Regions from separate parts of the Janthinobacterium sp. SUN176 genome, predicted to be linked through region 1. Evidence: predicted binding sites of a transcription regulator. Region 1 holds the regulator's gene; each other region holds the start of a gene.

Evidence for each region. The regulator FNR, encoded in region 1, switches genes on or off when oxygen is low (the NO sensors DNR and NnrR bind a similar motif). The targets are predictions, from matches to a motif close to TTGATNNNNATCAA.
Region 2: a site for FNR is predicted at 2,887-2,900, ahead of nirK (copper-containing nitrite reductase). Genes of this name have one in related genera too.
Region 3: a site for FNR is predicted at 5,069-5,082, ahead of O3299_RS17605 (KamA family radical SAM protein). Genes of this name have one in related genera too.
Region 4: a site for FNR is predicted at 3,627-3,640, ahead of O3299_RS13495 (universal stress protein). Genes of this name have one in related genera too.

What each region holds. Positions count from the first base shown of each region.
Region 1 covers NZ_JAPWIA010000002.1:63,868-71,586, forward strand. The annotation lists gene ccoN (cytochrome-c oxidase, cbb3-type subunit I) at 132-1,559, shown strand; gene ccoO (cytochrome-c oxidase, cbb3-type subunit II) at 1,575-2,189, shown strand; gene O3299_RS19610 (cbb3-type cytochrome c oxidase subunit 3) at 2,191-2,394, shown strand; gene ccoP (cytochrome-c oxidase, cbb3-type subunit III) at 2,387-3,307, shown strand; gene ccoG (cytochrome c oxidase accessory protein CcoG) at 3,310-4,692, shown strand; gene O3299_RS19625 (FixH family protein) at 4,795-5,319, shown strand; gene fnr (fumarate/nitrate reduction transcriptional regulator Fnr) at 5,444-6,202, opposite strand; gene O3299_RS19635 (response regulator) at 6,452-7,719, shown strand, end outside.
Region 2 covers NZ_JAPWIA010000001.1:3,779,182-3,786,900, reverse strand. The annotation lists gene O3299_RS17120 (MoxR family ATPase) at 1-329, opposite strand, end outside; gene O3299_RS17115 (cytochrome c) at 563-892, shown strand; gene O3299_RS17110 (cytochrome c) at 907-1,248, shown strand; gene norR (nitric oxide reductase transcriptional regulator NorR) at 1,262-2,818, opposite strand; gene nirK (copper-containing nitrite reductase) at 2,969-4,453, shown strand; gene ytfE (iron-sulfur cluster repair protein YtfE) at 4,483-5,160, shown strand; gene O3299_RS17090 (nitric-oxide reductase large subunit) at 5,175-7,460, shown strand; gene O3299_RS17085 (DUF1841 family protein) at 7,596-7,719, opposite strand, start outside.
Region 3 covers NZ_JAPWIA010000001.1:3,895,653-3,903,371, forward strand. The annotation lists gene O3299_RS17585 (S1C family serine protease) at 1-766, opposite strand, end outside; gene O3299_RS17590 (carboxymuconolactone decarboxylase family protein) at 862-1,428, opposite strand; gene O3299_RS17595 (fumarylacetoacetate hydrolase family protein) at 1,428-2,276, opposite strand; gene O3299_RS17600 (MFS transporter) at 2,221-3,561, opposite strand; gene O3299_RS17605 (KamA family radical SAM protein) at 3,564-4,928, opposite strand; gene O3299_RS17610 (cache domain-containing protein) at 5,211-5,669, shown strand; gene O3299_RS17615 (methyl-accepting chemotaxis protein) at 5,738-7,435, shown strand; gene O3299_RS17620 (DNA-3-methyladenine glycosylase) at 7,611-7,719, opposite strand, start outside.
Region 4 covers NZ_JAPWIA010000001.1:2,981,872-2,989,590, reverse strand. The annotation lists gene O3299_RS13520 (DUF2325 domain-containing protein) at 1-235, opposite strand, end outside; gene O3299_RS13515 (hypothetical protein) at 274-600, opposite strand; gene hemP (hemin uptake protein HemP) at 686-883, opposite strand; gene O3299_RS13505 (Crp/Fnr family transcriptional regulator) at 1,132-1,938, opposite strand; gene O3299_RS13500 (response regulator transcription factor) at 2,279-2,923, opposite strand; gene O3299_RS13495 (universal stress protein) at 3,078-3,545, opposite strand; gene O3299_RS13490 (protein phosphatase CheZ) at 4,012-4,878, shown strand; gene O3299_RS13485 (chemotaxis protein CheA) at 4,878-6,767, shown strand; gene leuC (3-isopropylmalate dehydratase large subunit) at 7,047-7,719, shown strand, end outside.

The DNA.
Region 1 (7,719 bases):
TCACTTTATTTCGATGCCACTTCGCTACGCTTATTTCATCCGGGGAATTTTGATCCACATCAAAGTTTTTTCCCGGTCAAACACTTACTCTCTGGCCACCATCATAAATAGTAATTCCAGGGAGAGTCTTTGTGGATCAATCGCTGAACTATAACTACAAGATCGTGAAGCAATTCGCGGTCGCTACTGTGGTATGGGGCATCATCGGCATGCTGGTTGGCGTTATCATCGCCGCTCAGCTGGCCTGGCCTGCCCTGAACCTCGACATACCATGGCTGACATACGGACGCTTGCGTCCGCTGCACACGAATGCGGTGATTTTCGCCTTCGGCATCTGCGGCCTGTTCGCTACTTCGTACTACGTTGTCCAACGCACCTGCCAGGTGCGCCTGTTTTCCGACAAACTGGCCGCCTTCACGTTCTGGGGCTGGCAAGCGGTGATCCTGTGCGCCGTCGTCACCCTGCCCTTGGGCATGACACGCGGCAAGGAATACGCGGAACTGGAATGGCCTATCGCCATCCTCATCGCCGTCGTCTGGATCGCCTACGCCATCGTTTTCTTCGGCACCTTGATCAAGCGCAAGGTCAAGCACATCTACGTGGCCAACTGGTTCTTCGGCGCCTACATCCTGGCCGTGACGATTCTGCACGTGGTCAATGGCGCCGTCATGCCAGCCTCGTTCACCAAGTCGTATTCCGCGTATGCGGGCGTGCAGGACGCCATGATCCAGTGGTGGTACGGCCATAACGCGGTGGGTTTCATCCTGACCGCCGGCTACCTGGGCATGGTCTACTACTTCATCCCGAAACAGGCCGAGCGCCCCGTGTACTCGTACCGTCTGTCGATCGTCCACTTCTGGGCGCTGATCTTCACCTACATGTGGGCGGGTCCGCATCACCTGCACTACACGGCATTGCCTGACTGGACGCAATCGATCGGCATGGTCTTCTCGCTGGTCCTCCTGGCACCAAGCTGGGGCGGCATGATCAACGGCATCATGACCCTGTCGGGCGCCTGGCACAAGCTGCGCACCGACCCGATCCTGAAATTCATGATCGTTTCGCTGTCGTTCTACGGCATCGCCACCTTCGAAGGTCCGATGATGTCGATCAAGACCATCAACTCGCTGTCGCACTACACCGACTGGACCGTTGCCCACGTGCATGCGGGCGCCCTGGGCTGGGTGGGCTTCATCACCATGGGTTCGATCTACTACCTGCTGCCGCGCCTGGCGGGCCGCACGCAGATGCACAGCACGCGCCTGGTCGACGTGCACTTCTGGGTGGCCACCATCGGCATCGTGCTGTACATCGCCGCAATGTGGATCGCCGGCGTGATGCAGGGCCTGATGTGGCGCGCGGTCAATCCGGACGGCACCCTGACCTACACCTTTGTCGAGAGCGTGAAAGCGACGTATCCGTACTACGTGGTGCGCGTGGCCGGTGGCCTGCTGTACCTGTCGGGTATGTGCATCATGGGCTACAACACCTGGATGACGCTGCGCGGCAGCAAACTCCCCGTCGCCCGCATTCCGGAACTGAACGCGGCGCACGCCTGATAGGAGCGAAAGCAAATGAAATTTTCACATGCATGGATTGAAAGAAACCCCTGGCTGCTGATCGCCCTGGTCACGGTGGTGATCAGCATCGGCGGCGCCGTCGAGATCGTTCCCCTGTTCTTCCAGAAGAGCACGACGGAACCCGTCGCCGGCCTGAAACCGTACTCGCCGCTGCGCCTGGCGGGCCGCGACATCTACGTGCGCGAAGGCTGCTACAACTGCCACTCGCAGATGGTGCGTCCGCTGCGCGCGGAAACGGAACGCTATGGCCACTATTCGGTTGCCGGCGAATTCGTCTACGACCGTCCGTTCCAGTGGGGTTCCAAGCGCACGGGGCCCGACCTGGCCCGCGTGGGCGCGCGCTACAGCGACGAATGGCACCGCACGCACTTGAACAACCCGCGCGACGTGGTGCCCGAGTCGAACATGCCGTCCTACCCCTGGCTGGCGAAGACCAAGCTGGTGCCTGACGACATCATGCCGAAGATGCGCGCCCTGAAACGCCTGGGCCAGCCGTACAGCGACGAAGAGATCGCCGCCGGCCCCGCGCAGCTGCAGGACAAGACGGAAGAAGACGCCCTGGTCGCCTATCTGCAAGGCCTCGGTACATTAATCAAAACAAGGAATTAGCATGGCAATCGAAAACCTGTTTGACAGCGCCAGCAGCGTCATGACGGTGGTTTCCTTTACGACGTTCGTGGGCATCCTGTGGTGGACGTTCAGCCGCAGCAACAGCGACTTCGACGCGGCGGCACGCCTGCCGTTCGCCGACGACGCGCTCGACTATCCGGCCGAGGCCGAGACGACCCTGGCGAAGGAGCATAACCATGGCTGACTTTACCAACGGCTTCTGGAATATCTACGTCATCGTGCTGTCCCTGCTGGGCATCATCGGCTGCGGCGTGCTGCTGTACTCGCAGTCGAAAGTGAAAGTGCCGGCCGGCGCCCCCGCCGACGGCACCACGGGCCACGTCTGGGACGAGGACTTGAAGGAACTCAATACGCCGATGCCGCGCTGGTGGATGTGGTTGTTCTACATCACCATCGTCTTCTCCCTGGCGTACCTGTTCCTGTATCCGGGCCTGGGCAACTATGCCGGCAGCCTGGGCTGGAAATCGACGGGCCAGTACGAGGAAGAGCTGAAGAAGGCGGAAGCCGACTACGGTCCCTTGTTCAACAAGTACCTGAGCCAGGACTTGAAGACGGTGGCCGCCGATCCGCAGGCGCAAGCCATCGGCCAGCGCCTGTTCCTGACCTACTGCGCGCAATGCCACGGTTCGGATGCGCGCGGCAACAAGGGCTTCCCCAACCTGACCGACAAGGACTGGCTGTATGGCGGCGAACCCGACATCATCAAGACCACCATCATGCACGGCCGCAATGGGCAAATGCCACCGATGGGCGCCGCCCTGGGCTCCGAAAAGGATGTCGAGAACGTGGCCCATTATGTGCTGAGCCTGTCCGGCTCGACCTCGGATCCCGTCAAGTCCGTGCTGGGCAAGGCCAAGTTCGGCGCCTGCATGGCCTGTCATGGCGCCGATGCCAAGGGTAACCAGATGCTGGGCGCGCCAAACCTGACGGACAAGACCTGGCTGTACGGCGGCAGCGCCGACACCATCATGGAAACCGTACGCAAGGGACGCAGCAACACCATGCCGGCCTTCAGCGATTTCCTCGGCGAATCCAAGGTACACGTGCTGTCGGCGTATGTCTGGAGCCTGTCGAATCCGCAGGCACCCGCAAAGTAAAAATGGAACCTCAAGTCATCAAGATGTATGCGGCCCGCGAGCAAATCTACCCTCGCGAGGCCAAAGGACGCTACGCTACCTGGCGATGGGTATGCGTATGGCTTACCCAGCTGGCGTTCTACGGCTTGCCGTGGTTGACCTGGAATGGCAGGCAAGCCCTGCTGTTCGATTTGACCACGCGCAAGTTCTACATTTTCGGCGTCGTGCTGTGGCCCCAGGATTTCATCTATCTGGCGGCCCTGCTGATCATCTGTGCGTATTTGTTGTTCCTCGTCACGGCCATTGCCGGGCGGGTGTGGTGCGGGTTCTCTTGCCCGCAAACGGTATACACGGAAATTTTCCTGTGGGTCGAACGCCGCATCGAGGGCACGCGCAGCGCGCGCATGGCCCTCGACAAGCAGGGCCCCTCCGTGCGCAAGGCGTTCAAGAAGACGGCCAAGCACCTGGTATGGGGCGCCATCGCCCTGTGGACGGGCTTTACCTTTGTCGGCTACTTCACGCCGATCAAGGAACTGGCGCAGTCGGTGACCACGCTGAACTTCGGTCCCTGGGAATGGTTCTGGGTCTTGTTCTACAGTCTGGCAACCTACGGCAACGCGGGCTGGCTGCGCGAGCAGGTGTGCAAATACATGTGCCCCTACGCGCGCTTCCAGAGCGCCATGTTCGACCAGGACACCCTGATCATCACCTACGATGCCAAGCGCGGTGAACCACGTGGCGCCATGAGCAAGAAGGCCGGCAACAACGACAAGCTGGGCGATTGCATCGACTGTACCCTGTGCGTGCAGGTGTGTCCGACCGGCATCGATATCCGTAACGGCCTGCAGTATGAATGCATCGGTTGCGCCGCTTGCGTCGATGCCTGCAACAGCGTGATGGACAAAGTCGACCGGCCACGGGGACTGGTACGCTACAGTACCGACCATGCGATGGAAAACAACTTCAATTCGAAGCAGATACGCCAGCGCGCCATGCGCCCGCGCGTCTTGATCTACACTTCCATCCTGGCCCTGATCATCATCGCCGTGTGTACTTCGCTGGCCCTGCGCACGCCTCTGAAAATGGACGTGATCCGCGACCGCGGTTCCATGGGACGCGAAGTGGAAGACGGCATGATCGAAAACGTCTACCGCCTGCAGATCATGAACACGTCGGAGCAAAGCCAGCATTTCAAAATCAGCGCTTCCGGCTTGCCGGGCCTGACCTTGCTGACGCGCGAAGAAGTGACCTTGCAGCCGACGGAAACGCTGGGTTGGCCGATCCGCCTGCGCGTGCCGCACGGCGTGGGAGAGAAGGGCTCGAACAAGATTGCGATCGAATTGCAATCGCTGGACGACCCATCGCTGCATGTGCGTGAAAGCGCGGTATTCATCGTGCCGCGTTAACAAGGAAAGGCGGACGGGGACCGGGTGCCCTCGCCGCCGCCACGAAGTTGCAGGAAGGCCGGTCCCCATGCGGGGACTGGCTGATTAAACAGGAGAAATATCATGTCCGACAGTCTGAAACTGCAAGCACCCGTTGCACCGTGGTACAAGCATCGCTGGCCATGGCTGCTGATGATCGGCCCCGGCCTGTCCGTGGTCGTCGGCAGCTTCATGGGCTATATCGCGTTTACGCAGCCCGATGCGCTGGTGGTGGGCGATTATTACAAGCAGGGCAAGGCGATCAACCAGGATTTGAAGCGCGACACGATCGCCAGCGACCTGGCGATGGATACGCGCCTGTCGTATGACGTCGCTGCAGCGCGCCTGACCGGTTCCGTGCACAGCTTCGGCAAGGCCTATCAAGCGCCTTTGCAGCTGCACCTGGCGCATGCGACCCTGCCGGAAAAGGATATCAAGGTGCTGGTGCAGCCCGACGCAGCCGGCAATTTTTCCGTAGCGCTGCCGATGCTCGAGCGCAGCCGCTGGCAAGTGCTGGTGGAAAACGACAAACGCGAGTGGCGCCTGTCCGGCATCTGGACCTGGCCCCTGCAGCGCAGCATCGCGCTGCATGCGGATGAAGAGCTATAACGTACAGCGCCGGGAAAACCGTAGCGAGCGGCAGTGATTTGTGGTTGAGAAGCGCAGCTGTGCTATAGCACAGCGAGCATCGCAAGCCGCAAAGCGCGACGCGCAGCAGGTTTTGACGGTGCTGTTACTTGCAGACGTCCGTGCCGGCCGTAATGGCTTTCAGCTTGGCCGGCTGCAGGATTTCAATTTCCCGGTTCGAGACGCGCAGCCAGCCTTCCTTCTTGAACTTCGACAGCAGGCGGCTGACGCTCTCGATGGTCAGGCCCAGGTAGTTGCCGATTTCCTCGCGCGACATGCGCAGCTGGAAATTGCTGCCCGAATAGCCGCGCGCTTCATAGCGCGACGCCAGGTTGACGATGAAGGCGGCAAAGCGCTGCGTCGCCTGCATGTTACCCAAAAGCAACATGACGCTTTGCTCGCGCGTGATTTCCTGGCTCATCATGCGGTGGAAATGGCGCAGCAGGGTCGGCATGTTGCCCAGCAATTGTTCCAGGCTGGAAAACGGGATTTCACACACTTCGCTGTCTTCCAGCGCCACCGCATTACAGTGGTGGCGGTCGGCGCTGATGGCGTCCATGCCCAGCAGTTCACCCGCCATCTGGAAGCCCGTCACCTGCTCTTCGCCGCCCGGATTGATCTGGTACGTCTTGAAATGCCCCAGGCGGATCGCATACAGGTTCTGGAACGAGTCGCCGATACGGAACAGCGAGGCGCCGCGCACGATCTTGCGGCGGCGGCCGATGATCTGATCCAGCCTGTCCATGTCGCCCACATCGAGGCCCATCGGCAGGCACAATTGATGCATGCTGCAGGTCGAGCATCGCGCACGCAACGCCTCCACGTTCACGGTGGGCAAGGTTGGAGTGAGTAGCGCTTCAGTCATGTCGGTACCTTTTAGAAAATGCAACAACAAGTTTACTGCATACAGCCGCATACAGGGTTGCCGTATGCCAATTTCACCGTAAATTCGGCGAATAAACGACGTCCAGCCTTTAATTATATGGCAACATCGTCAAAAGCCCGTACGGGGCGGGCAATTTGCGCGGCGGCGCTTGCCAAGCTGGGGCATTGATAGGAAAATTCCTGACAGCATTATCTGCCGCCTGTGCCGCCCGGTACTGAAAAGGAAATCATGAAGCCTCTCGGCATTAAAGCAAAAGTCGCGCTGGCCACCAGCCTGACCTCGATCGCCATGATCGCGCTGGTCACCATGATCCAGGTGCAGCACATGCGCGACGACTTCACCCGAGTACTGCTGAGCCAGCAATCGTCCCTGATCAGCCGCACCGCCGCCGAACTCGACGACAAGCTGGGCATGCTGCTGCAGATCGTCACCCTGACGGCCAGGCAGCAGCCGCCGGAATTGATCGCCCGGCCCGCCCAATTGCGCGAATACTATTCGCGCCGCTCGATGCTGGTGCTGTTCGATGACGTGCTGGTGCTCGACGCGCATGGCGCCGTCGTGGCCGACATGCCGGAAGTAGCGGGGCGCGCCGGCATCAACGTCGCCGAGCGCGAGTATTTCCAGACCGTCCTGCGCACGCGCCAGCCCATGATCACCGAACCGATGCTGGGCAAGTCGAGCGGCATGCCCATCGTGCAGATGGTGGCGCCCGTGCTGGCCGCCGATGGCCAGGTGGCCGGCGTCGTGATCGGCGTGCTGCGCCTGTACAAGGACAACCTGCTGGGCCGCCTGCGCTCGGAAAAGATCGGCAAGAGCGGCTATTACTTCATCCTCACGCGCGGCGCCGTGCCGCGCTACGTGCTGCATCCCGATACCAGCCGGCTGCTGCAACCGCGCCAGCCGAACGCCAACCTGACGACCACCCGGCTGCTGAAGGAAGATGGCGAAGGCAGCATGGTCAGCACCAACAGCCGCGGCATCACGGCCGTCAACAGCTTCAAGCGCCTGAAATCCGTGAACTGGCTGCTGGCCGCCTCGCTCCCCGTCGAAGATGCCTTCGAACCGTTCGATGGCGTGCTGTACCGGCTGGTGCTGTGGAGCATCCTCGCCTCGCTGCTGGCCGCCTTCGTGCTGGGCTGGGTCACCGTGCGCCTGCTGTCGCCGCTGGTGCGCCTGCGCGACACCCTGCAAGCCCTGCGCACCAGCGGCAGCCGCTTCACGCCCGTGCCGGTGCAGCAGCGCGACGAAATCGGCGAACTGACGGAAGCGTTCAACGGCCTGATGAGCGAACGCGACCGTCTGCAGCAGGAACTCGAATCGCGCGCGGCGGAGCTGGAACAGGAACGCGACCGGGCCGAGGCGGCCAACCGCGCGAAGAGCGATTTCGTGGCCAACATGAGCCATGAAATCCGCACGCCCCTCAATGCCGTGCTGGGCATGGTGTATTTGCTGGGCAATACCAGACTCGACACGGAACAGCGCAAGTATCTGACCAT
Region 2 (7,719 bases), on a different contig from region 1:
CACAGCACGCCCTTGACGATGTAGTTCTGGATGTCGCGCACGCGCTCGTCGCCCAGCTGCGAGTCGCGCAGGCGCGAGACGGCGTCGTATTCGTACAGGCCCTGCTGCGCCTTGGTGGTCGATTTGATATGCCATTGCATCAGCGGCATGTTCAGCGCGGCGGCCACTTCCTCGGCCAGCATGGTCTTGCCCGTGCCCGGTTCGCCCTTGATCAGCAGCGGGCGTTGCAGGGTCAGCGCCGCATTCACGGCCAGTTTCAGGTCGGCGGTGGCGACATAGCTGTCGGAACCTTCGAAGCGTTGGCCTTGCTGGGTGTGCTGTGCTTGCATGAGCGGTCTGCCAAAGTAGGGAAATGGTGAGTATAAACAGAACTGTGGCGCACTGCCACGCGGACGGCCTGTGCCTGCCTGCCTACAATGCGGGTTTTATAGGTGGACTTGCAAGAATATCTTGGCTAGAATCGGCAAGCAGCAGATTAATTGTCAACCTTAATTGTCAACACATAAAATCAATAAAAACCAGCTCTGGCGTTTCTCCGATTACCTTTGTTCACATTGCCACTATGAAAAAAATATTTGCACTTCTCGTGCTTGCCGGCATAGCAAATGCCGTCACAGCGGCTGACATTGTAGGAAACGCCAAGGCAGCCACTGCCAAGGTGGAAATGTGTATCGGCTGCCATGGCATCCCCGGTTACAAGGCAACCTTTCCCGAAGTGTTCCAGGTGCCGATGATCGGCGGCCAGCCGGCAAAATATATCGAGAATGCGCTGCAAGCCTACAAGAAGGGCGATCGCAAGCACCCGAGCATGAAGGGCATCGCCAGCAGCCTGTCGGACCAGGATATCGCCGATGTCGCCGCGTATTATGCGCAACAAGCCAAGCCGAACTGAGGACCAGCCAGATGATGAAAACACTACTCGCCGCCCTCGTTTGCGCCACCGTCTCGTTGTCCGCCAGCGCCGCGGGCAATATCAACACGGGCAAGGCCCTGGCCGAAAAATACAGCTGCGCCACCTGCCATGGTAAGGATTACGGTTCGCCCATCGACCCGTCCTATCCGAAATTGGCGGGTCAGCACAAGGATTACCTGGAACACGCCTTGACGGCGTATAAGCGGGGCGACAAGGCCAATGGCCGAAACAACGCCATCATGACGGGCCAGGTGAAACCGCTGAGCAACCAGGACATCAAGGACCTGGCCGCCTACCTGCACAGCCTGCCGACCACCCTGGTCATTCACCGCTGAGTTTTAGCCGGGCTCAGGCTTTCAAGCCGACCCGGCGCGCCAGCTTGTGCAGATTGCTGGCGTCCAGCCCCAGCTGGCGCGCGGCAGCGGCCCAGTTATCCTGATGTAGCACCAGCGCTTGCCGGATGGCCTGGCGCTGGCTCGCTTCCACGATCTGATGCATGGACAGCAGCGGCGCCGCCGGCGCTCCGCACGCGGCCGGCGCAGGGAGCGACGCGTCCGCGCCGGCTGGCGCCTCCAGCGCATCGAGGTCGAGCATATCCGTTTCCAGGGTCACGATGTCCTTGCGGTCCGCGCCGCGGATCACGGCTTTCAGCGCGGCCCGGCTGATCACATGTTCCAGTTCGCGCACATTGCCCGGCCAGCGGTAGTGGCACAGGGCATTTTCCGCCGCGGCGGACAGGCGCAGGCTGCGCAAGCCCAGGCGCGCGCGGTTGAGCTCAAGAAAACCACCGGCCAGCAGCAGCACGTCATTGCCCCGTTCGCGCAGCGGCGGAATCGGCACGGGATACACGGACAGGCGGTGATACAGGTCGGCGCGGAACGAGCCATCGCGCACATGCTCGCGCAGGCTGCGGTTGGTGGCGGCGATCACGCGCACGTTGACGCGGCGCGGCCGGTCCGCACCCAGGCGCTGGATTTCGCCATTTTGCAAGGTGCGCAGCAGCTTGGCCTGTATCGACAGCGGCAATTCCCCCACTTCATCGAGAAACAGGGTACCCCCTTCGGCCGCCTCGAAACGCCCGGGCCGGTCGCTGACGGCGCCGGAAAACGCGCCGCGTACATGGCCGAACAATTCGCTTTCGGCCAGGGACTCGGGCAAGGCCGCGCAATTGACGTGGATCAAGGGCTTGCCTGCGCGGCGCGACAGCCGGTGCAGGCGGTGCGCGCACAGTTCCTTGCCGACGCCCGTCTCTCCCAGCAGCAGCACGGGCAGTTCGGAATCGGCGACCACTTGCAACTCGTGCAGCAAGTGCGTGATGGCGCTGCTCTGGCCGACGAAATCGTGTTCCTCGCGCGGCGCTTGCGCATCGGCCAGCATGGCGCCGCCCGACAGGCGCAGGGCGCGGATTTCCGTTTCCAGGCGGGTCACGCGCACGGCCGCCTCGATGGCGCAGGCCAGTTCCCCCAGGTCGCGCTGCGCTTGCGTATCGAAGGTGCCTACCTGCAGGGCGTCGAGCGTGATCACGCCCCAGCGTTCGCCCTCCAGGTCCAGCGCCATGCCCATGCAGTCGTGCACGGGCAGCGGTTCGCCGGCCCGCTCGGCGATCAGGCCATCGTAGGGATCGGGCAGGGAGCTGTCGTGATGGAAGCACAGCACGCCGCGCCGTTGCAGGATGGCGGCCAGGCGCGGATGGTCGGCGACGGCGAAGCGGCGTCCCAGCGCGTCGCTGGCCAGGCCGGCCATCGCCACGGGGCGCAAGTGCTCGCCATCGAGCTTGAGCAAGGCCACGGCTTCGCAGCCGAAGTGCGCGCGCAGGCTGCCGACCAGGCGCTGCAGGCGCACGGCGACGGGCAGGTCGGCGACCAGGTCGGTGAGCAGCAGCAGGTGGATGGCAGTGGTGGTCATAAGTACCATGCAGGGTACAACGAACCACGGTAAACAAGGGTCATTACGACCCTGTGTTTTTCAAATCATTGATTTAAAACAAGTTTTTCCTGGCACACGGTTTGCCTAGGTATGAGTGCCAAACCGGCATACAAGACCAAGGAAAGCTTGATGAAAACGACTCCCTCCCTCCGCGCCATTGCCGCCGCCGTCTGTGTCCTGGCCATGCCCCTGTCCGTGCAGGCCCAGGCGAGCCTGCCTGCCAGCGCTGCCGCCACTGCCGCCAAACCTGCCGCCGCCGCGGTCAAGCGCTATGAACTGCAAACCAATATCGTCGACGGCAAGATGGTATTCATCGACGCCAAGGGCCAGGTCAACCCCGTGCTGGCGGCCAAGGTGGGGGAAACGGTCGAACTCGTGCTGAAAAGCGGCGAAGGCGCCGAACACGACCTGCTGATCCCCGAACTGAACGTGGCTTCAAGCAAATTCAGCGCCAATAGCGGCAGCACCACCGTGCGCTTCAAGGTCACGCGCGCCGGTACGTTCACCTATTACTGCTCGATTCCCGGCCACCGCCAGATCGGCATGGAAGGCAAGCTGGTCGTGAGCGGCACTTCGCTGGCCGAAGCGGGAGCACCGAAGGCTGCCGGCGCCGGCAGCGCTGCCAGCGAATCGAGCCAGGCCGCCGCGCTGGCCCTGTACACGCCCGCGCCATCGCCGATGCGCGGTCCCGATCCATCGGCCGTCAGCGTGGCGGCCAATCCGGCCTCCGTACCCGCTGCCATCGGCGCGCGCGCGCCGCAGTTGCTCAAGTACCGCATGGAGACGGTGGAATTGCCGGGCAAGCTAGATGACGGCACCAGTTTTACGTATTGGACTTTCAACCGGCAAGTGCCTGGCCCGATGCTGCGCGCGAAGGTGGGCGACACGGTCGAACTGACCCTGTTCAACGCGAAGGACAGCAAGATGATCCATTCGATCGACCTGCACGCCGTGACGGGCGGCCATGGCGGCGGACAGCACACGCAGGTGGCGCCGGGACAGGAAAAAACGGTCACCTTCAAGGCGCTCAATCCGGGCCTGTTCGTCTACCACTGCGCCACGCCGCTGGTGCCGCAGCATATCGCCGCCGGCATGTACGGCATGATCCTCGTCGAACCGGAAGGCGGCCTGTCGAAGGTGGACCGCGAGTATTACGTGATGCAGGGCGAGATGTACACGGGCCGTCCGCACGGCGCGCCCGTGCACCAGGAACCGAACCTGGAAAAAATGGCCAATGAGCTGCCCGACTACTACGTCTTCAATGGCGAAGTGGGCGCCTTGAGCAAGACGCACAAATTGCAGGCGAAAGTGGGCGAGACGGTGCGCATCTATTTCGGCGTCGGCGGCCCGAACAAGATTTCATCGTTCCACATCATCGGCGAGATCTTCGACAAGGTGTACAGCGAAGGCTCGATCAGCAGCCCGAAACACGACGTGCAAACCACGCTCGTGGCGCCGGGCGGCGCGACCATCGTCGAACTCAAGGTACAGCATCCGGGCAGCTATCTGCTGGTCGACCATGCGCTGTCGCGCGCAGGCAAGGGCGCCGTGGGCGTGCTGGAAGTGACTGGCGAACCCGTACCCGGCGTCTACCACGCGGGCGCGGTGCAATAAATCTACCTATTCATCCTCAAGGAACTGTTATGGAAATGATCGACCTATCCCTGGGCCAACTGGCCCGCCGCATCCCTGGCGCCACGCGCCTGTTCGATGCGCACCGCCTGGACTTCTGCTGCGGCGGCAACAAGACCCTGCGCGCGGCAGCCGAAGCGGCCGGCGTGGATACGGCGCCCATTGTCGAGGAATTGCGGCTGCTGGCAGGACGGATTGACGCCAGCGGCGAGCGTGACTGGCAGGACGCCTCGGCCACCGAGCTGGTGGAACATATCCTGGCGCGCTACCACGCCGTGCACCGCGAGCAGCTGCCCGAGCTGATACGCCTGGCGCGCAAGGTCGAGCAGGTGCATGGCGACCGCGCCGACTGTCCGCACGGGCTGGCGGAACACCTGTCGGCCATGGCGCAGGAGCTGGAAAGCCATATGCGCAAGGAAGAAGACGTGTTGTTCCCGATGATCGTGCGCGGCCAGGGCCCGCGGGCCGGCGCGCCCATCAACGTCATGCGCATGGAGCACGACGACCATGGCGTGGCCTTGCGCGCGATGGAGGCAATGACGAACGATATCACCGCCCCTGGCGGCGCCTGTACCACCTGGCGCGCGTTGTACACGGGCTTGCGCACCTTCCGCGAAGACCTGATGGCGCACATCCATACTGAAAACAATATCCTGTTCGAGCGCTTTGCGCCGGCCGTGGTGCACTGACAAAGGAATGACCCATGGGTCCGTACAAAAAACTCTGGTTCACCCTGATCGGTGTACTGATCGTGACGTTTTCGCTACTTGGCTACTACGGCACGGAAGTCTACCGGCAGGCGCCGCCCATCCCCGCGCAAGTGCTGGCGCAGGATGGCCGGCAACTGTTCGACCGCGAGGGCATCCTCGACGGCCAGACGGCCTGGCAATCCGTCGGCGGCATGCAGCTCGGTTCCATCTGGGGCCACGGCGCCTACCAGGCGCCCGACTGGACTGCAGACTGGCTGCACCGCGAACTGACGGCCTGGCTGGAACTGGCCGCGCAAGAGCAGCATGGCAAGGCCTACGCGGCGCTCGACGGCCCTGCGCAGGCGGCGCTGCGCGAAGCGCTCAAGCTGGAATACCGCGGCAACCGGGTCGATGACGCGCAAGTGCTGCGCCTGTCGCCGCGCCGCGTGCAAGCCATCGCCAGCACGGCGTACTACTACGACCAGTTGTTCTCCGACGCGCCTGCGCTGCACGCCAGCCGCGAGCATTTCGCCATGAAGGAAAACACCTTGCCCAGCGCCGAGCGGCGCGCGCAGATGACGCAGTTCTTCTTCTGGACGGCGTGGGCCGCCGCCACCGAGCGTCCGGGCCAGAAAGTGACCTATACGAACAACTGGCCGCATGAACCTCTGATCGGCAATCAGCCCAGCGGCGAAAACCTCGTCTGGTCGGTCGCCAGCGTGGTGGTGCTGCTGGCCGGCGTGGGCTTCCTCGTCTGGGGCTGGGCCTTCCTGCGCGACCACGACGAAGCGCTGCCGGCGGCCGGTCCGCGCGATCCGCTCACCACTTTCGCCCTGACGCCTTCGCAGCGGGGACTGGGAAAATACCTGTTCCTGGTGGTGGCCCTGTTCATCTTCCAGGTCTTCATCGGCGGCTTCACGGCGCACTACACGGTGGAGGGACAGCAGTTCTACGGCATCGACGTGTCGCGCTGGTTCCCGTATGCGCTCACGCGCACCTGGCATATCCAGGCCGCGCTGTTCTGGATCGCCACGGGCTTCCTGGCCGCCGGCCTGTTCCTGGCGCCCCTGATCAATGGCGGCAAGGATCCCAGGTGGCAGCGCCTGGGCGTCGACGTGCTGTTCTGGGCCCTGGTCGCGGTCGTCGTCGGCTCTTTCATCGGCAATTACCTGGCCATCGCGCAAGTGATGCCGCCCGAGTGGAATTTCTGGCTCGGCCACCAGGGGTATGAATATGTGGACCTGGGGCGTTTGTGGCAGATCGGCAAATTCGTCGGAATCCTGCTGTGGCTGGTGCTGATGTTGCGCGGCGTCATACCGGCCCTGTGCCAGAAGGGCGGCGACAAGAACCTGCTGGCGCTCCTGACCGCATCCGTGGGCGCCATCGGCCTGTTCTATGGCGCCGGCCTGTTCTACGGCGAACGCACGCATTTATCGGTGATGGAATACTGGCGCTGGTGGGTGGTGCACCTGTGGGTGGAAGGCTTCTTTGAAGTGTTCGCCACGACGGCGCTGGCCTTCATTTTCTCGACCTTGGGCCTGGTGTCGGTGCGCATGGCCACGACGGCCAGCCTGGCGTCGGCCTCGCTGTTCATGCTGGGAGGCATACCCGGCACCTTCCACCACCTGTACTTCGCCGGCACCACCACGCCCGTGATGGCCATCGGCGCGAGCTTCAGCGCGCTGGAAGTGGTGCCGCTGATCGTGCTGGGGCACGAAGCGTGGGAAAACTGGCGCCTGAAGGAGCGTGCGCCATGGATGGAAAACCTGCGTTGGCCCATGATGTGCTTTGTCGCCGTCGCCTTCTGGAACATGCTGGGTGCGGGCGTGTTGGGCTTCATGATCAATCCGCCCGTCGCGCTGTACTACATCCAGGGCTTGAACACGACCCCCGTGCATGCGCATGCGGCGCTGTTCGGCGTGTACGGCTTCCTGGCACTGGGCTTTACCTTGCTGGTGCTGCGCTATCTGCGGCCCGACTACCGTTTCAGCCCTGCGTTGATGAAGACGGCGTTCTGGGGCTTGAACGCGGGCCTGGTGCTGATGATCTTTACCAGCTTGCTGCCGATTGGCATCATCCAGTTCCACGCCAGCGTGACGGAAGGCTTGTGGTATGCGCGCAGCGAAGCGTTCATGCAGCAGCCGCTGTTGCAGAATCTGCGCTGGATACGCACCTTTGGCGACGTGGTCTTCATCGTCGGCGCCATCGCCATGGCGCTGCAGGTGGTGCTGGGATTGATGGGGAGAGGGCCGACACAGGCCTTGCCTCAGCGCATGAAGGAGGCAGTAAAACCGATGTGAGGTAGTACTGGCACAACACCTGGCAACACCGTAGCGAGCGGCAGCGATTTGTGGCTAAGAAGCGCAACCGTACTCTAGTACGGTGAGCATCGCAGGCCGCAAAGCGCAACGCGCAGCAGGTTTTGACAGGTGTTCCTACCGGCGGCGGACGCAGTCGATATAGGCGTCCGTGTCCGGCGGCAAGCCCGAGCGCTGCGACGCCCAGATCATCTGCCCCAGGCATTCCATCACTTCGTGCTGGGCGGCATGGGCCGAATCG
Region 3 (7,719 bases), on a different contig from region 1:
TTTGCGTCACGTCGCGCATGGCCGGCTTGCCCTTGGGCGCGCCACTGTCCTGGTCGCGCAGGAACAGTTCGATTTCCTCGTTAGGGATGATGTAGCCGATGTTTTGCGCATTGGCCATGCCGGCAAAGGCCAGGCCGATCATCTTGTCGCCCGCAATCACGGGGCCGCCGCTATTGCCCGGATTGATGGCCGCATCGATCTGGATGCGCAGGCCGGAGACGGGGAAGTTGTAGCGCACGAATTCGATGCGCGAAACGATGCCCTTGGTGATCGACAGCGAGGTGCCGCCCGTCGGGTAGCCATACGCCAGCACGGCATCGCGCACGTCCGGCAAGACATTCGCGCGCGGCACCGCCTTGTGGCTGGCGAAAAAGCTGTCGTCGTCGATTTTCAGCAAGGCCAGGTCCATGCCGCGCGAGATGGCCAGCACGGTCGCCGGTATCTTGTCGCCGGCGCCATTCGCCTGGATCTGCACCTGGCTGGCATAGCCGACCACATGCGCATTGGTGAGGATGCGGCGGCCTTCGATGACGACGCCGGAACCCGTCACCTCTTGCGGCGCAGCCTTGCTCCAAGGCTTGTACGGATCCGGCCCGCGCAGGGTGGAAAACACCTTGACGACGGAGTTTTCCAGGGCGGAAGCGCCGGGGCTGGCGGTGGCAGCGGTCTCGGCGGCAAGCGCGCGCACCGTCATCAAGGGGCAAAAAGAAAGGGCCAGCGCCAGGAAGGCGCGGCCCATCAGGGTGAAGCACGGACGAGTTTTCATTGAGCTTGTTGGCAATGGCAGGGAAGTAAAATTATATATTGAATAATTTCAACTTCATTACACTTTGTCCATCTTTGCCAGAAAAACACCTGTCATCAGGCGGGCATGGGCGGCACACCCAAGGCCGGCACCGCCGTCTGCGCGCCATTCATCACCATGGCCAGGAAGGTGTAGTAGCCATTGATACCCATCAAGTCGACCACGCCGTGCTCGCCGAACAGCGCCAGCGCCCGCGCATACGTGGCATCGCTGACGCGCTTGTTCTGCTGCAACTCGATGCAAAAGTCGTGCACGGCTTGCTCGTCTTCTTTCAGGGCCAGCGGTGCGCGCCGCGCCGCAATGGCGTCCACGGCCGCTTGCGCGATGCCGTTCTGCACGGCCAGCGGCGCGTGGATGGCCCACTCGACTTGCTGGTCCCACTGGCGCGCCGTCACCAGGATCGCCAGTTCCGACAGCCGCGTGCCGATGGCGCTGCGGTAGCGCAAATATTCCCCCATGCGCTGCGCCGTTTCCATCAGCTCGGGGCTGCGGATCAGCGGCACGAAGGGGCCGTACAGCGCCCCGCGCGGACCGTCGATGATGGCTTGCGCGGCCGCGCGCTGCTGGACATCGAGCTGGTCCAGCGGCAACGGCGGCAAACGGTCGATATCGCTACCGGCCATCAGGCTGTCCAGGCGACCACGTCCTGCTGCTGTTCACCGAGGCCGGCGATACCCAGGCGCATGCTGTCGCCTTTTTTGAGGAAACGCTGCGGCTTGCGGCCCTGGCCCACACCCGGCGGCGTGCCCGTGGCGATGACGTCGCCCGGTTCCAGGGTCATGAATTGCGACAGGTAGCTGACGATCTGCGCCACCGTGAAGATCATGGTTTGCGTATTGCCGGTCTGCATGCGCTTGCCGTTGACTTCCAGGTACAGGTCCAGGTCCTGCTCGTCGATGACTTCATCGCGCGTCACCAGCCATGGGCCGACGGGGCCGAAGGTGTCGCAACCCTTGCCCTTGTCCCACTGGCCGCCCCGTTCCAGCTGGAACGAGCGCTCGGAAATGTCGTTGACGACGCAATAGCCGGCCACGTATTTCAAGGCGTCCTCTTCGCTCACGTATTGCGCGCGCGTGCCGATGATCACGCCCAGCTCCACTTCCCAGTCCGTCTTTTTCGAGCCTTTTGGCAGCACGACATTGTCGTCCGGGCCATTCAGGCAAGTAATGGCCTTCATGAAGACGATGGGTTCGGCCGGAATCGGCATGCCGGCCTCGGCCGCGTGATCCGCGTAATTGAGGCCGATGCCGATGAACTTGCCGACTTTCGCCAGCGGCACGCCGAAGCGTGGATTGCCGCGCACCAAAGGCAAGGTCTTTTCGTCCAGCTTGGCCAGCTTGCGCAGGGCCTTGTCGGACAGTTGCGCGCCATCAATATCGGCAATCACGCCGGACAGGTCGCGCAGTTTGCCTTCTTCATCGATCAGGCCCGGTTTTTCCTTGCCTGGACGTCCATAACGAACGAGTTTCATAGTCTTCCTTGGAGTTGATCATTGCCGCTGTGCAGGCTGCCATTTTACCGGATGGCCCGGCACGCCTGCAGCGGTGAATGAAAAACATCGCAAGTCCCGGCAATTGCAAGGCCGCCAGCACGCCAAACGCCGCCTGGTACGCCTGCGGCGGATACTGCTGCTGGCTGTTCAGGGGCCAGCAGCCGAGGATCAAGCCAAAGCCCGCCTGCACCAGAAAGGCGCCCGTGAAAATGAGCAAATTCAAACAGGTGGCCGCCCTGCCCGTCAAGCTGGCCGGCATGCTTTGCGCAACGATCGCATACTCGAGGCCCGTCACCGTGCCCAGCAGGGTAAACAGCACGGATAGCAAAGGCAGGCTGGGCACCACATTGCACGCCATCGCCACTTGCACGGCAACAAACAGGACGATGCCCACGCCCGCCACTTGCATGGGTGCAATACCGCGCCGCGCCGCCCATTCCGTCAGCATGCCCATGCCGATGGCGCCAAAGATGACGGCCGCCATGCCCAGGTACAACAAATACGCGACATTGTCGTCGGACAAGCCGCCCACATCGGCCAGCCAGCGCCCCACCCACAAGCCCTGCACGCCAAAGAACACCGTGTGCGGCAGCAGGATCAGCGCGATGGTGCGGCGAAAGGCCCTGTCGCGATACACGCTCCAGACGCTGACCTTGTTCCTCGCCGCGGCGGGCGCAGGCAGGGCCGGCGACAGCAGGCGGATCAGCAAGCCGATAGCCAGCGCCGCCAGCGCCAAGCCCAGGAACACGCCGCGCCAATCCGTGTAGTGCAGGGCCAGCTTGACGGGCATGGTGGCCGTGGCCGCCCCCAGGCCGCCCACGGCGATCAGATAGCCATGCACGGACGGCAGGCGAGCTGGCGCGATGGCGCACGAGATCGCTTTCACGGCGGCCATGAAACAGCCGCCCAGGCCCGCCCCCATCAAGGCGCGCGCCCACATCAGTTCGGCAAAGCTATGGCCCCGGCTGAACAGCCACACGCCCAGGGCCGCCAGCGCCAGCAGCCACAGTTGCACCGTGCGGGGGCCGTAGCGGTCGAGCGCCATGCCGACCGGCAATTGCACCAGCGCAAAAGCGAGAAAAAAGGCGCTGGTCAGCAGACCCAGCTGGGTCGGCGTCAGGGCGATGGCGCCCAGCAATTCGGCCGTCAGCACGGCATTCACGCCGCGCAGCAGACAGGACAGGTAATGACCGAGCGCGAACGGCAGGAACACCAGGCAAAACACGGCCGCGCCGGAACGGGCAGGCGCGCCGTGGCCGTGCATGCTCAGGCGGCCTGTGCCAGGCGGATGATTTTATGCGGCACCTGCGGCACCGGGTCATCCGTTTCAAAGAAAAACTTGTCCTGGCCAAAGGCCGGCTTCAAATCGTCCATCCACGTCGCTTCCGCATCGAACTTGGCATAAAACGGCCGGCGCACCCAGTCCGGGTTGCGCGCCTGCAAAAATTGCAGGGCAAATAGTTTTTCGCCATGGATGGTGACGATGCCATCGATGACGATCTTGCCGGGAAACGCGCTCATGGAAGGCCCGCGCACCGTGCGCGACAAGCCGGACACCATCTGGTAGGCGGCCTGGAAAATCTCGTGCGCCTTCGCCAGGGGCAACTCGAAATAGCTGCGCGGGCCCGTGTCCCGTTCGACAAACATGTAATACGGAATCGCCCCCAGGCGCGTACCCGTCTGCCACAGCTCGGCCCAGCTAGCGGGGTCTTCGTTGATGTGGCGGATCAGCGGCCCCTGCATGCGCAAGGTGGCGCCCGTGGAAATGATGCGCTTCACCGCTTGCTGGGCGATGTCCTGGCGCAACTCGACGGCATGGCTGTAATGGCCCATCACGGCCATGTTCTTGCCCGCCTTGACGATGCGCTCGAACAGGCGCATCAAGTCGTCCGCATCGCGGTCCGAAACAAAGCGCTGCGGCCAATACGCCACCGCCTTGGTGCCGATGCGGATGTTCTGGATATGTTCCAGGCCCGGCGCCAGCAACGGTTCCAGGTAGGCAGCCAGTTGCCGCGTATTCATGATCATCGGGTCGCCGCCCGTGATCAGCACGTCCGTCACTTCCGGATGCAGTTTCAGGTAAGCGACCAGCTCATGCGACTCGTGCGCATCGAACTTCATGTCGTCCATGCCGACGAACTGGGGCCAGCGGAAACAGAAGGTGCAATACGCGTGGCACGTCTGTCCTGCGCTGGGGAAAAACAGCACCGTTTGCGCATATTTATGCTGCAAGCCGCGCACGGGCGCATCGTTGACGCGGGGCACGTTGTGCGTCATCTGGCCGGCCGGATGGGGATTCATGCCCAGGCGCAAGCCATGCACATAGGCATCGATAGCGGCCTTGTCCCTCTGCACCAGCACCAGCTCGCGCAGGTGCGCGTACTGCTCGGGCGCCAGCATGTCGCGGTGGGGAAAGACGAGGCGATAGATGGGGTCGTCGGGGATGTTGTTCCAGTCGATCAACTGGTCGAGCACATAGGCATTGGTGCGAAACGGCAAGACATGCGACACCACTTGCACGGCTTCACGCTGCTCTTCCGGCAGCCATTCCCACTGCCGCGCCTGTTGTATGGTGTGCCGCGTATACGGCTTGAACTTGGGTGAAAACGGCTCGGTAATGGGTGCGGACACGATCGGCTCCTTGCCAGTAAACAGCGATAACTTCCTTGAAACCAGCCCTATCCCGGCCAATTCCAGCCTCTTCCTCTGCCATGCCTTGCCCGCTTGGCATGCTGTGAAAGTCATCATAGTTCTTGCCGCTCGGAACCAAATTGTTACATATCAACAAGCCGTCGATACGTTGCAAGCTACCGACAAGCAACACCTTAGTTTGTGCCATCGCAATTTGCGGGAAGCGCCGGCGACGTAAATTACGACTTGGCAACATATCCCTCGATATCACAAGGAGCTTTCATGAAACGCTTATTCACGGGTAGCCTGCTGTGCCTGGCATTTGCCGGTGGCAACGTCAGCGCCGCGGTCGAACCAACGGAAAAAGACGCCATCGCCATGGCCGAACGGGGCGCCGCCTTCATGAAGGCGCATGGCAAGGAAGAAATGATGAAGAAAATCACGGCGAAAGACCCGGACTTCGTGCAGGGCTCGCTGTATGTGGACATGCGCGACATCAAGACGGGCATCGTGCTGGCCCACCCCATCAATCCTTCCATCGTCGGCAAGGATTTGACGGACGTGCCCGATGCGAATGGCAAGAAATATCGCCGTGAAATCATTGAGCTGGCGCAAAAACAGGGCAAGGGCTGGGTCGACTATCAGTACAAGAATCCCACCACCGGCAAGATCGAACCGAAGACCACCTACATCCTGCGCGTCAACGATGTGGTGCTGGAAGCGGGGATCTACAAAAAATAGGGCAAGGGCGGCGCTCACACACACCGCGCGCCGCCTGCGGTTTGAACGGCCATCGCCAGGAGTCGAGCATGCTCAATCAATTACGCATAGGGCCAAAATTATTGCTGGCACCCACCCTGGTCCTGCTGCTGCTGATACTCAGCTCGACCGGCGCCTGGTATGGCATGGTGCGGCAAAATGCCTCGCTGGAAAACATGGTGCGGGTGCGCATCACGCACCTGAAGGCAGCCGCCGACGTACTAGGAGAGGCCAAGCATGTACACGGCAATATGTACCAGTTGCTGTCGTGGACGAATGGCAGCTTCGCCAAGTCCCGTCTCGATGCACTGGAGCAACAGATCAAGGCGCGCCACGCGGCCATCGGCACCCAGCTGGCCTCGCTGCGCGCCACGGCCACGGGCGCCGAACTCACCCTGGTCGATGCGGCCATCACGGCACTGGCCGGCTATCGCAAGGCCGTGCTGGAAACCATGGAAATGGCGCAGATGGACCAGTCGATCGCCACCAATTCCATGCTCAAGGCGGAAACGCAGTTCGGCCAGTTCAATACGCAGCTGGCGCAACTGTCCGCGCTGGAAACAACGCTCAGCAGCCAGGCCCATGCGACGGCCAGCGCCGAGTTTCGCACCCTGTGCTGGAGCTTGCTGCTGACCGTCCTGCTCTCCATCCTCGTCTCCATCGTGGTGACCATGCTGGTGCGGCGCGCCATGCTGGTGGAAATCCGCGGCATTGCCGACGCCGTGCAAGACTTGGCGGCGGGCAAGCTGATGGCCGGCGCGCCCAAGCAGGGCAATGATGAAATCGCCGCCACCTCGCGCGTGCTGGACCAGACCATCGCCCACCTGAACCAGACCTTGCGCACCATCATGGGCGCCGTGCAATCGATCGACACGGCCTCGCATGAAATTGCCACCGGCAACCTGGATCTGTCGGCGCGCACGGAAATGCAAGCCAGTTCGCTGGAAGAAACATCGAGCGCCATGGAAGCGCTGACGCAAGCCGTCAATGACAACGCCGACAACGCCCAGCTGGCCTGCGAGCTGGCGGGGCAGGCATCCACCCTGGCCGTGCAAGGGGGCGTATCGATGCAGCAAGCCGTGACGACGATGGCGACGATACGCGCCAATTCGCGCCAGATCGTGGATATTATCGGCGTGATCGACGGCATTTCCTTCCAGACCAATATCCTCGCGCTGAATGCGGCGGTGGAAGCGGCGCGCGCGGGAGAACAGGGCCGCGGCTTTGCCGTGGTGGCGTCGGAAGTGCGCACCCTGGCGCAGCGCTCGGCGCAGGCCGCCAAGGAAATCAAGACCCTGATCGCCACGTCCGTCACCACCATCGATGGCGGCAGCGTGGCCGTGCAGCAAGCGGGCGACAGCATGGGCGCCATCGTGGCCTCGGTGCAGCAAGTCAATGAGATCATCCAGCGCGTGAAACAGGCCAGCGTGGAACAGGCGTCTGGCATCACGGAAGTGAACCAGGCCGTCACGCAAATGGATGACGTCACCCAGCAAAATGCAGCCCTGGTGGAACAGGCAGCCGCGGCAGCGGCCAGTTTGCAGGACCAGGCCGTCAAATTGTCGGCGGCCGTGGCCGTATTTACCCTCGACCCGCTGGCGCCCGCGCAGCCGGCCGCGCCTGACGAGGAAGCATTCCAGCATCCAGTTGGTGCGCAACAGGACCGGCGCGCGCTGCACAGCCCGCTACGCGGCATGCCACACAACAATGCACCAGGTAACGCGTCCCGCCGCCAACGCGGTGTTTAATGCCGGCATCCAGCCGCAGGCACGTACAGGCACACTCAAGAACGCCTAACAAAACCGTAGCGAGCGGCAGTGATTTGTGGCTGAGAAGCGCAGCTGTGCTGAAGCACGGGGCCGCCGAGGCAGCGAGCATCACAGGCCGCAAAGCGCAACGCGCAGTAGGTTTGGTTAGGTGTTTCTAGATCGGTTTACTCAGATAGGGCGAGCCGGCCAGCACGAAGCGCCACGGCGTGTCCATCGCCCTGGAAATGCCGATGCGCGGCCCCGTTTGCACCGTGACATCACTC
Region 4 (7,719 bases), on a different contig from region 1:
ATTCCGTCACGGCGCCCACGTGCACTTCGTAGTCGTCGGCCAGCACGCGCCCGCCCGTCATCTTGCCCACCAGCTTGCGCAAGTATCCCAGGGGCAAGCCTACGCCGACCAGCGGGCAATGACAGGTATGCGACAGTTCCCACAGCCGGCGGCGGCGTGAAGCGAGCGCGGCCGGTTCGGCCCCGCCGCTGGAACAATTGCTGATGACGGGCAGGGACTGGTCTTTGTCACACATGGCGATATCCTGTTGGGCGATGGGGGATGGAAAAGAAATTATTGCGGCAGGGGCGAGGCGGGGCGCTTGGCGCTCAGCATGCGTGCCAGGCGCTCAAGCCAGCTGGTGCTGGGCGGCGCGGGCCGGTGCAGCGCCACGAGGGCAGCCCATTGCTGCGACAGTTGCTGGCAGGTCGCTTGCAGCACGGGGCCCAGGCCGGGCGAGTTTGACAGCACTTGCAGATGGCGTTCGATGACACCCGCCAGTTTCTCGCAGGGACTGCCCGCATGGTAGTGCGACATCAGGTGCAGCACGGCCGACAGCAGCAATTCAGGCTGTTGGCCTTGCGGAGGAGGAAACATCGGGGAAGGTCGGTCGTTCGCCATCAAACACTCCTGTGCGGTGGTTTGGCTGGCTGCGCGCACGGGGCACGACTGGCTGGCGAGTGTGGTGACTGGCTGCCGTGCTGCTTCAGGCAGTCAGGATCAGCTTGTTCAATTGGGTGACGCGCAGGCGATAGATCTTGCCGCTGTGCTCAATCTCCACTTCGCGGCCCTGCTGCAGCAGCGCTTCGCTGGTGATGCGGCGCGCCGGCTGGGCCATGCTGACGGGAGGACGGACGTGGGCGGTAGCGGCATCCTGGATCAAGGCTGGTTTTGAGCTTTGCATGTTGGGCTTTCTTTGTCTCAGTTGAGAATGATTCGTATTTGCATTATTGTTGAATGTGGCCCGAAAAGCAAGGCTTATTTGTGCGGAATCCGCGCTTTTTTACGGTGGGACGGCAGCGTGGGAGCGAGTGCTGCGCAAAGGCGGCCGCTGGCGCGGCGCGGAAGGGGGCGGCAGCAAAAAAGACCCGGCAAGGCAGTGCGCCTTGGCCGGGTCAAGCCTGTGCCAAGCTTGAGGAAATCGGGATGAAGCTAGATGGTGGCCAGCAATTGCGCCGAGGCGCTGGCGGCCGCGGTGGTATCGGCCTTGAGCTTGGCGGCGGCCAGCTGCTTGGCGCGCGAACGCGACGGCGGCAGGCGGCGCAGGGTTTTCAGGGCGTCCGGATCCTTGATGCCGATGGTGCGCTGGTCAACCGTGATCAGGCCGATTTCATTGAAGGCGGACAAGGTGCGGCTGACCGTTTCCAGGGTCAGGCCCAGGTAGCTGCCGATTTCGTGGCGCGTCATGCGCAGGTTGAACAGCTTGCTCGAGTAGCCCATCTGCGCAAAGCGGTCGGCCAGCGAGACGAGGAAGCGCGCCACGCGGGCTTCGGCGCTGAGGGCGCCCAGCATGCCGATCATGGCTTGCTCGCGCACCAGTTCGCGGCTCATCACGCCGTACATGACATTTTCCAGTTCCAGGTGGACACGACCCAGCGCCGTGAGTTTCTTGAACGGCAGCAGGATCAGGTCGCAGTCGGACAGGGCCACCGCTTCCGAGGAATAGTGGCGCGAATGGATGCCGTCGACGCCCAGCATGTCGCCCTTCATGGGAAAGCTGAGCACCTGCTCATTGCCGAACTCATCGATGAGCACGGTTTTCAGGAAGCCCGAATTGACGATGTACAGGGTGTCGAACGGCTGGCCGATCGTATGCACGCGCTGGCCCGTCTTGAATTGCACGTGCTGGAACAGCAGTTCGTCGGCGGCGATGGTGCAGGCGCTGGAGATATGCAGCAGGTCGCACACCTCCTTCAGGTTCGACCAGAGCCGGCCCTGGCGCTGGCGTCCCGCTTCCATCGGAGCGGAGGGGGCCAGCGATGGTGAGGCGGCGCGGGTGTCGGGCATTTGCGTGGACAGCATGTTCATCTCCTGGTGACAGGTAGTTCAGAGTTGAATGACGGGGTGCACGGGACGGCGGGCAGGCGTGGGCCGGCGGCGCGCGTTCGGGCAGGTAATGCTCAATTCGCTGAAGACTTGCTGTGTGATGAAATAACTTTCCAGCAACTTGATTACTGGTTTCAGTATGCCAACAAGCGTATGCAATTAATATCAGCAGTGGCTGAATATGGCAGTAGGAGCTGTGGTAGATGAAGTAGGATTGTTCCTACAGTCGACGCGCGGGCGCGCGCCGCCGTATTCAGGTCTTGAAGGGGGAGAGCAGGCGGTGCGCCACGGCATACTGGACCATTTCTGACAGGGAACTCATGCCCATCTTTTGCATGATGCGCGTCTTGTGCGTACTCACCGTCTTGACGCTCAGATGCAGGTTGTTGGCAATTTCCGTGATCGACTTGCCTGCCACCAGCAGGGAAAAGACTTCGAATTCGCGGTCCGACAGCTGTTTATGCAGCAAGCTTTCATTCGGCATCATGATGTTGAGCACGAGCTGCTCCGCCACCTCGGCGCTGATATAGGGACGTCCCGACGCCACCTTGTGGATGGCGCCCACGAGCTGGGTGCCCGCGCTTTCCTTGGTCAGATAGCCTTGCGCGCCGGCGCGGATGGCGCGCACCGCATACTGCTCTTCCTCGTGCATGGTGAGGATCAGGATGGACAGCTTGGGTGCCTCGCTGCGGATTTGCCGGATCAGGTCGACGCCGCTGCGGCCTGGCATCGACAGGTCGAGCAGCAACAGGTCGAAGCCGCCCTGGCGCACATGGTTGAGTACTTCAAAACCGTCGATGGCTTCACCCACGATGTCGATATCCGGCGCGCCGTCAAGGATGCGCTTCAATCCTTCACGCATGATGGTGTGGTCGTCGGCAATCACAATACGTATCATAGGCGGGCAATCTGGTGGCGTGTAATCTGCTCTGTCCGTCACCGGACAATCAAATGTTGAGAAACGAGAAACGTTGTCATTTTAACCGAAGCGGCCGCACTGTGCCTTTTCTTGAGCTGTGCCGGTGCGACGGTCCCCGTGGCCATGTGACCCCTTATTTTGTCTGGGGTTCCTTGATCAGCCTGTGCACCAGCACGGGCAATTTCGAGTGCGACAGCACCTTGTTGGTGACGCTGCCCAGCAGCAACTGACCCCAGCCGCTGCGGCCATGCGAACCCATGAAAATCAGGTCGCATTGCTGCAATTGCGCCACTTCCACGATTTTCAGGGCGGGGCTGTCGGAAAAGGCCGTCAATCCCGTCGCTTGCAAGCCCCGCTTGGCAGCCGCGTCGAGCACGGGTTGCCAGTGGTCGGCGCCCGCCTTGCGCATGGCGACGCGGTATTCCTCTTCGCTGGGATAGCTCGGCGGAATGATTTCGATGTACACCGGGTACTGGTACTCGGGCGCCACATACACGGCAAGGATGTCGGCGTGCATTTGTTCGGCAAAGGCAACGCCGGCACAGGCCGTCAAGTTGGAGACGGTTGAGCCGTCCGTGGCGATCAGAATTTTCTTATACATGGCAGGTCCTTTGGCAGTGACTCAGCGCGCGCAACGCCTCTTATTGTAGACGTGGCGGCAGCATTGTATTCATGTAAAGACTTGATAATTATCAATACTACTGCACCTTCAGTATAGACAACATTGGCAGAAAGATCGTGTTTAGCTGCGCCAGGGTCCGTCTGGCGCCGTTGCGCAGGCGCTTGAGAGCAGGATTTCTTGTGTCGCGCGTGGTCTTGCACGCACGCCAATGGTAGTATTTCAAAATACAACAGCAGGAACACTTATTTCCTGGCGGAAAAGCTCTTGCGGACCCGCTTTGCACCAGGAAGCGCGTTTTGAGATTTACCAACAGGGCGGCGCCCTGCTACACTCGCACCATCGCAGCGGTATTGCCTCAAATCATCTTAATCGAGAAATTGTGGGTATCAGTCTGTAAAACGCACAGTTCAGGCGGAATTTTGACAAATTATGGAGAAGCAGGGATATGACCAACGCCGCTGATGATTTCGATGCATTATTCGATGAAGTATCCGCGCAAAGCGCGGCCGCAGCCACGCCGGCGCCTGCCGCCGCGCCCGCTCCCGCCGTGATCGCGGATGACGATTTTGACGCGCTGTTCGACTCCGTGTCGGCCAGCGCCGCCGTACCGGCAGCCGCAGCGGCGCCGGTGGCTGCCGCGCCAGCCGCAGCGGAAGCGGCCCCAGTTGCCGGCGCCGACGCGCCTGGCGAAGCGGCCGACCCGGTCGACCAGTCCGACAAGCCGATGTTCGAGCGCCTGGGCGGCATCGTGCGCCTGCTGCACGATTCGCTGCGCGAACTGGGCTACGACAAGGCGTTGACGGAAGCGTCGTCGCAGATCGTCGACGCCCAGGACCGCCTGGAATATGTCGCCACCCTGACGGAACAGGCCGCCAACAAGGTCTTGAACACGCTCGACGAAGGCATGCCGGCGCAGGACGTGCTGTCGAAGAAAGCCAAGGACATGGACGGCCGCTGGACGGCGCTGTTCGACGGCAAGCTGAGCCTGGAAGAATTCAAGGCCCTGGCCGGCGATTCGCGCCAGTTCGCGCAAGCCGTTGCCGAAGCGACGGAAGCGGAAAAAGCCCGCTTGCTGGAAATCATGATGGCCCAGGACTTCCAGGACATCACGGGCCAGCTGATCAAAAAAGTGGTCAACATCACCAAGACGGTGGAAAACGAGCTGGCTCAGCTGCTGCGCGACAATGCGCCGGCCGAGGTGCGCGAAAAACTGGCGCAAAAGCCGGTGCCGCTGATGCAGGGCCCGTCCGTGCCGTCGGTGGCGCTGGACCAGGATAATGTAGACGACCTTCTTGCGGATTTGGGATTCTAATGGACGATATGCTCAAGGATTTCGTCGTTGAGGCGATGGATCTTGCGGTTAATGTTGAAGAGCACTTATTGCGCCTCGAGCGTGATCCTGACAACAAGGAAACACTGAATGCCGTGTTTCGTTCCTTCCACACCATCAAGGGTGGCGCCGGTTTCATGGGCCTGCCTGCGCTGGTGGCGGCCTGCCACCTGACGGAAAACCTGTTCGACGCCTTGCGCACGGGCGCCGCGCCCGTGACGCCGATCGCCATCGAGGCGGCGCTGCAAGCGTCCGGTTTCGTGGCCGACCAGCTGACGGAGCTGGCGAACGGCGCCGCGCCGGAAAGCTTGCCGGCCATGCCGGAAGAGCTGGAACACATCCTGACGAACGCCATCGAAGGCAAGGGCATGGACGCGCCTGCGCCTGCCGCCGCCGTGGTGGCGGAAGCGGCCGTGCCCGTTGCCGAGGTCGCTGAAGTGCTTGCAGCCGCGCCTGCCGCTGTCGCGGCCACTGCCAGCGCCGATGGCCTGGACTGGGAAGGCATGTATAACGCCGTCGTGCCCGAGGGCAGCCGCGTGGCTGCCGCACCGGTGTCCGCCGTCGCCGCTGCGCCTGCCGTCGTGGCCGCCGCGCCTGCCGCTGCTGCCGCCGCCAAACCGGCCGCCAAGGCCTGGGATGGCGCCGAACGCCGCGAAGAGCGCCCGGAAGTACGCCATGCCGCGCCCGTCAAGGAAGACAGCATCCGCGTCGACGCCGTCAAGCTCGACGCATTGCTGGAAGTGGCCGGCGAATCCGTGCAGGCCGCCAACCAGGCTGCCGTGTTGCTCGAGCGCTTGCTGCAATTCAAATTCGAAGGCCAGGCCGCCACCTTGATGGCGACCCTGGCGGAAACCCTGGAACGCGCTTCGCGTTACTCGACGGAACTGCAGCGGGCCACCCTGGCCACGCGCATGCAGCCCGTCGGCCGCCTGTTCCAGAAATTCCCGCGCCTGGTGCGCGAATTGGCCAAGGATCTGGGCAAGGATGTCGAACTGACCATCGAAGGCGCGGAGACGGAAGTCGACCGCGTGGTGGTCGACAGCCTGTACGATCCGCTCGTGCACATGCTGCGCAACTCGCTCGACCATGGCGTCGAATCGCCGGAAGCGCGCCTGGCTGCCGGCAAGCCCGCCAAATCGTATATTTCACTGAAGGCATGGCAGGAAGCCAACAGTGTCATGATCGTGCTGCAAGATGATGGCAAGGGCATGGACCCGGCCTTCCTGCGCAGCAAGGCCCAGCAAAAGGGCTTGATCAGCGAAAACGCGCAGTTGAGCAACGACGAATGCTTCCAGCTGGTGTTCCTGCCGGGCTTCTCGACCAAGGAAGTCGCCTCCAGCGTCTCCGGGCGCGGCGTCGGCATGGACGTGGTGAAAACGGCCGTGGAGAAAAACCGCGGCGCCATCCACATCGAGTCGGCGCTGGGCAAGGGCACGAAATTTGCCATCCGCCTGCCGATCGAACTGTCGATCGTGCCGACCATGCTCGTGTCGACCTCGGGCGCCGCGCTGGCGCTGCCGATGGCCGTGGTGCAGCGCGTCGTCGAATTGCCGGAAACCTTCATGGAAGTGGGCGGCGCGCCCGTGCTGAAAGACCAGGGCCGTCCATTGCCCGTGCGGTCGCTGGCCGGCTCGCTGGGCTACGAGTCGTGCAGCGAGCGCGTCGGCATTGTTGTCGCTGCGCCACAGCCGTACATTCTCGCCGTGGAAGCCGTCGATGGCACGGCCGACCTCGTGATCAAGCCGATGACGGCCATCACCGTGGAAGGCATTACCGGTACTGCCCGCTCGGCCGAGGGCGAGCTGGTGCTAGTCGTGGGCCTATCTTTCCTGATGGATGGTTGCAGGGGAAGTGTGCGCATGGCTGCCTAACAACACAGGCCAGTTCACATCCAGCCCGCTGCAGACCTCTGCAGCGGGCTTTTTTTTCGGCTTTTTTCGATTTTTATTCGCCCCGACGGCATTTTGGCGGATTTTCGTATCAGCAATTTTTTCGCCATATCCGCAAAGCGCGCCAAATTTTGTATCGCCCATCCCACGCTGGGGTGGCTTTTGGTTCTGCATTGCACAATATATGGCATAATCATTGCCGATCCCTCCGATCAGTAGACAGATCACTTAAACACAGGCTGTGGCAACGCTGCATAAATCATGATGAAGACGCTTTACGACAAACTTTGGGAATCCCACGTTGTTCGGGCCGAAGATGATGGCACGACAATTCTGTACATCGACCGGCACCTGCTGCACGAAGTCACCAGCCCGCAAGCCTTCGATGGCCTCAGCGTGGCGGGCCGCCAGCCGTGGCGCATTTCCGCCAACCTGGCCGTGGCCGACCATAACGTGCCCACCACCAGCCGGGTCGACGGCATTGCCGACCCGGTCTCGCGCCTGCAGGTGGAAACCCTGGACAAGAACGCCCGGCACTATGGCTTGACCTACTTCAACATGAACGACAAGCGTCAGGGTATCGTGCATGTGATCGGCCCCGAGCAGGGCGCGACCCTGCCCGGCATGACGGTCGTCTGCGGCGATTCGCACACGTCCACGCACGGCGCGTTCGGCGCGCTGGCGCACGGCATCGGCACGTCCGAAGTGGAACACGTGCTGGCCACGCAAACCTTGCTGCAAAAGAAATCCAAATCCATGCTGGTGCAGGTCGACGGCGCCTTGCCTGCCGGCGTGACGGCGAAAGATATCGTGCTGGCCATCATCGGCAAGATCGGCACGGCCGGCGGCACGGGCTACTGTATCGAGTTCGGCGGCTCGGCCATCCGCGCCCTGTCGATGGAAGGCCGCATGACGGTGTGCAACATGGCCATCG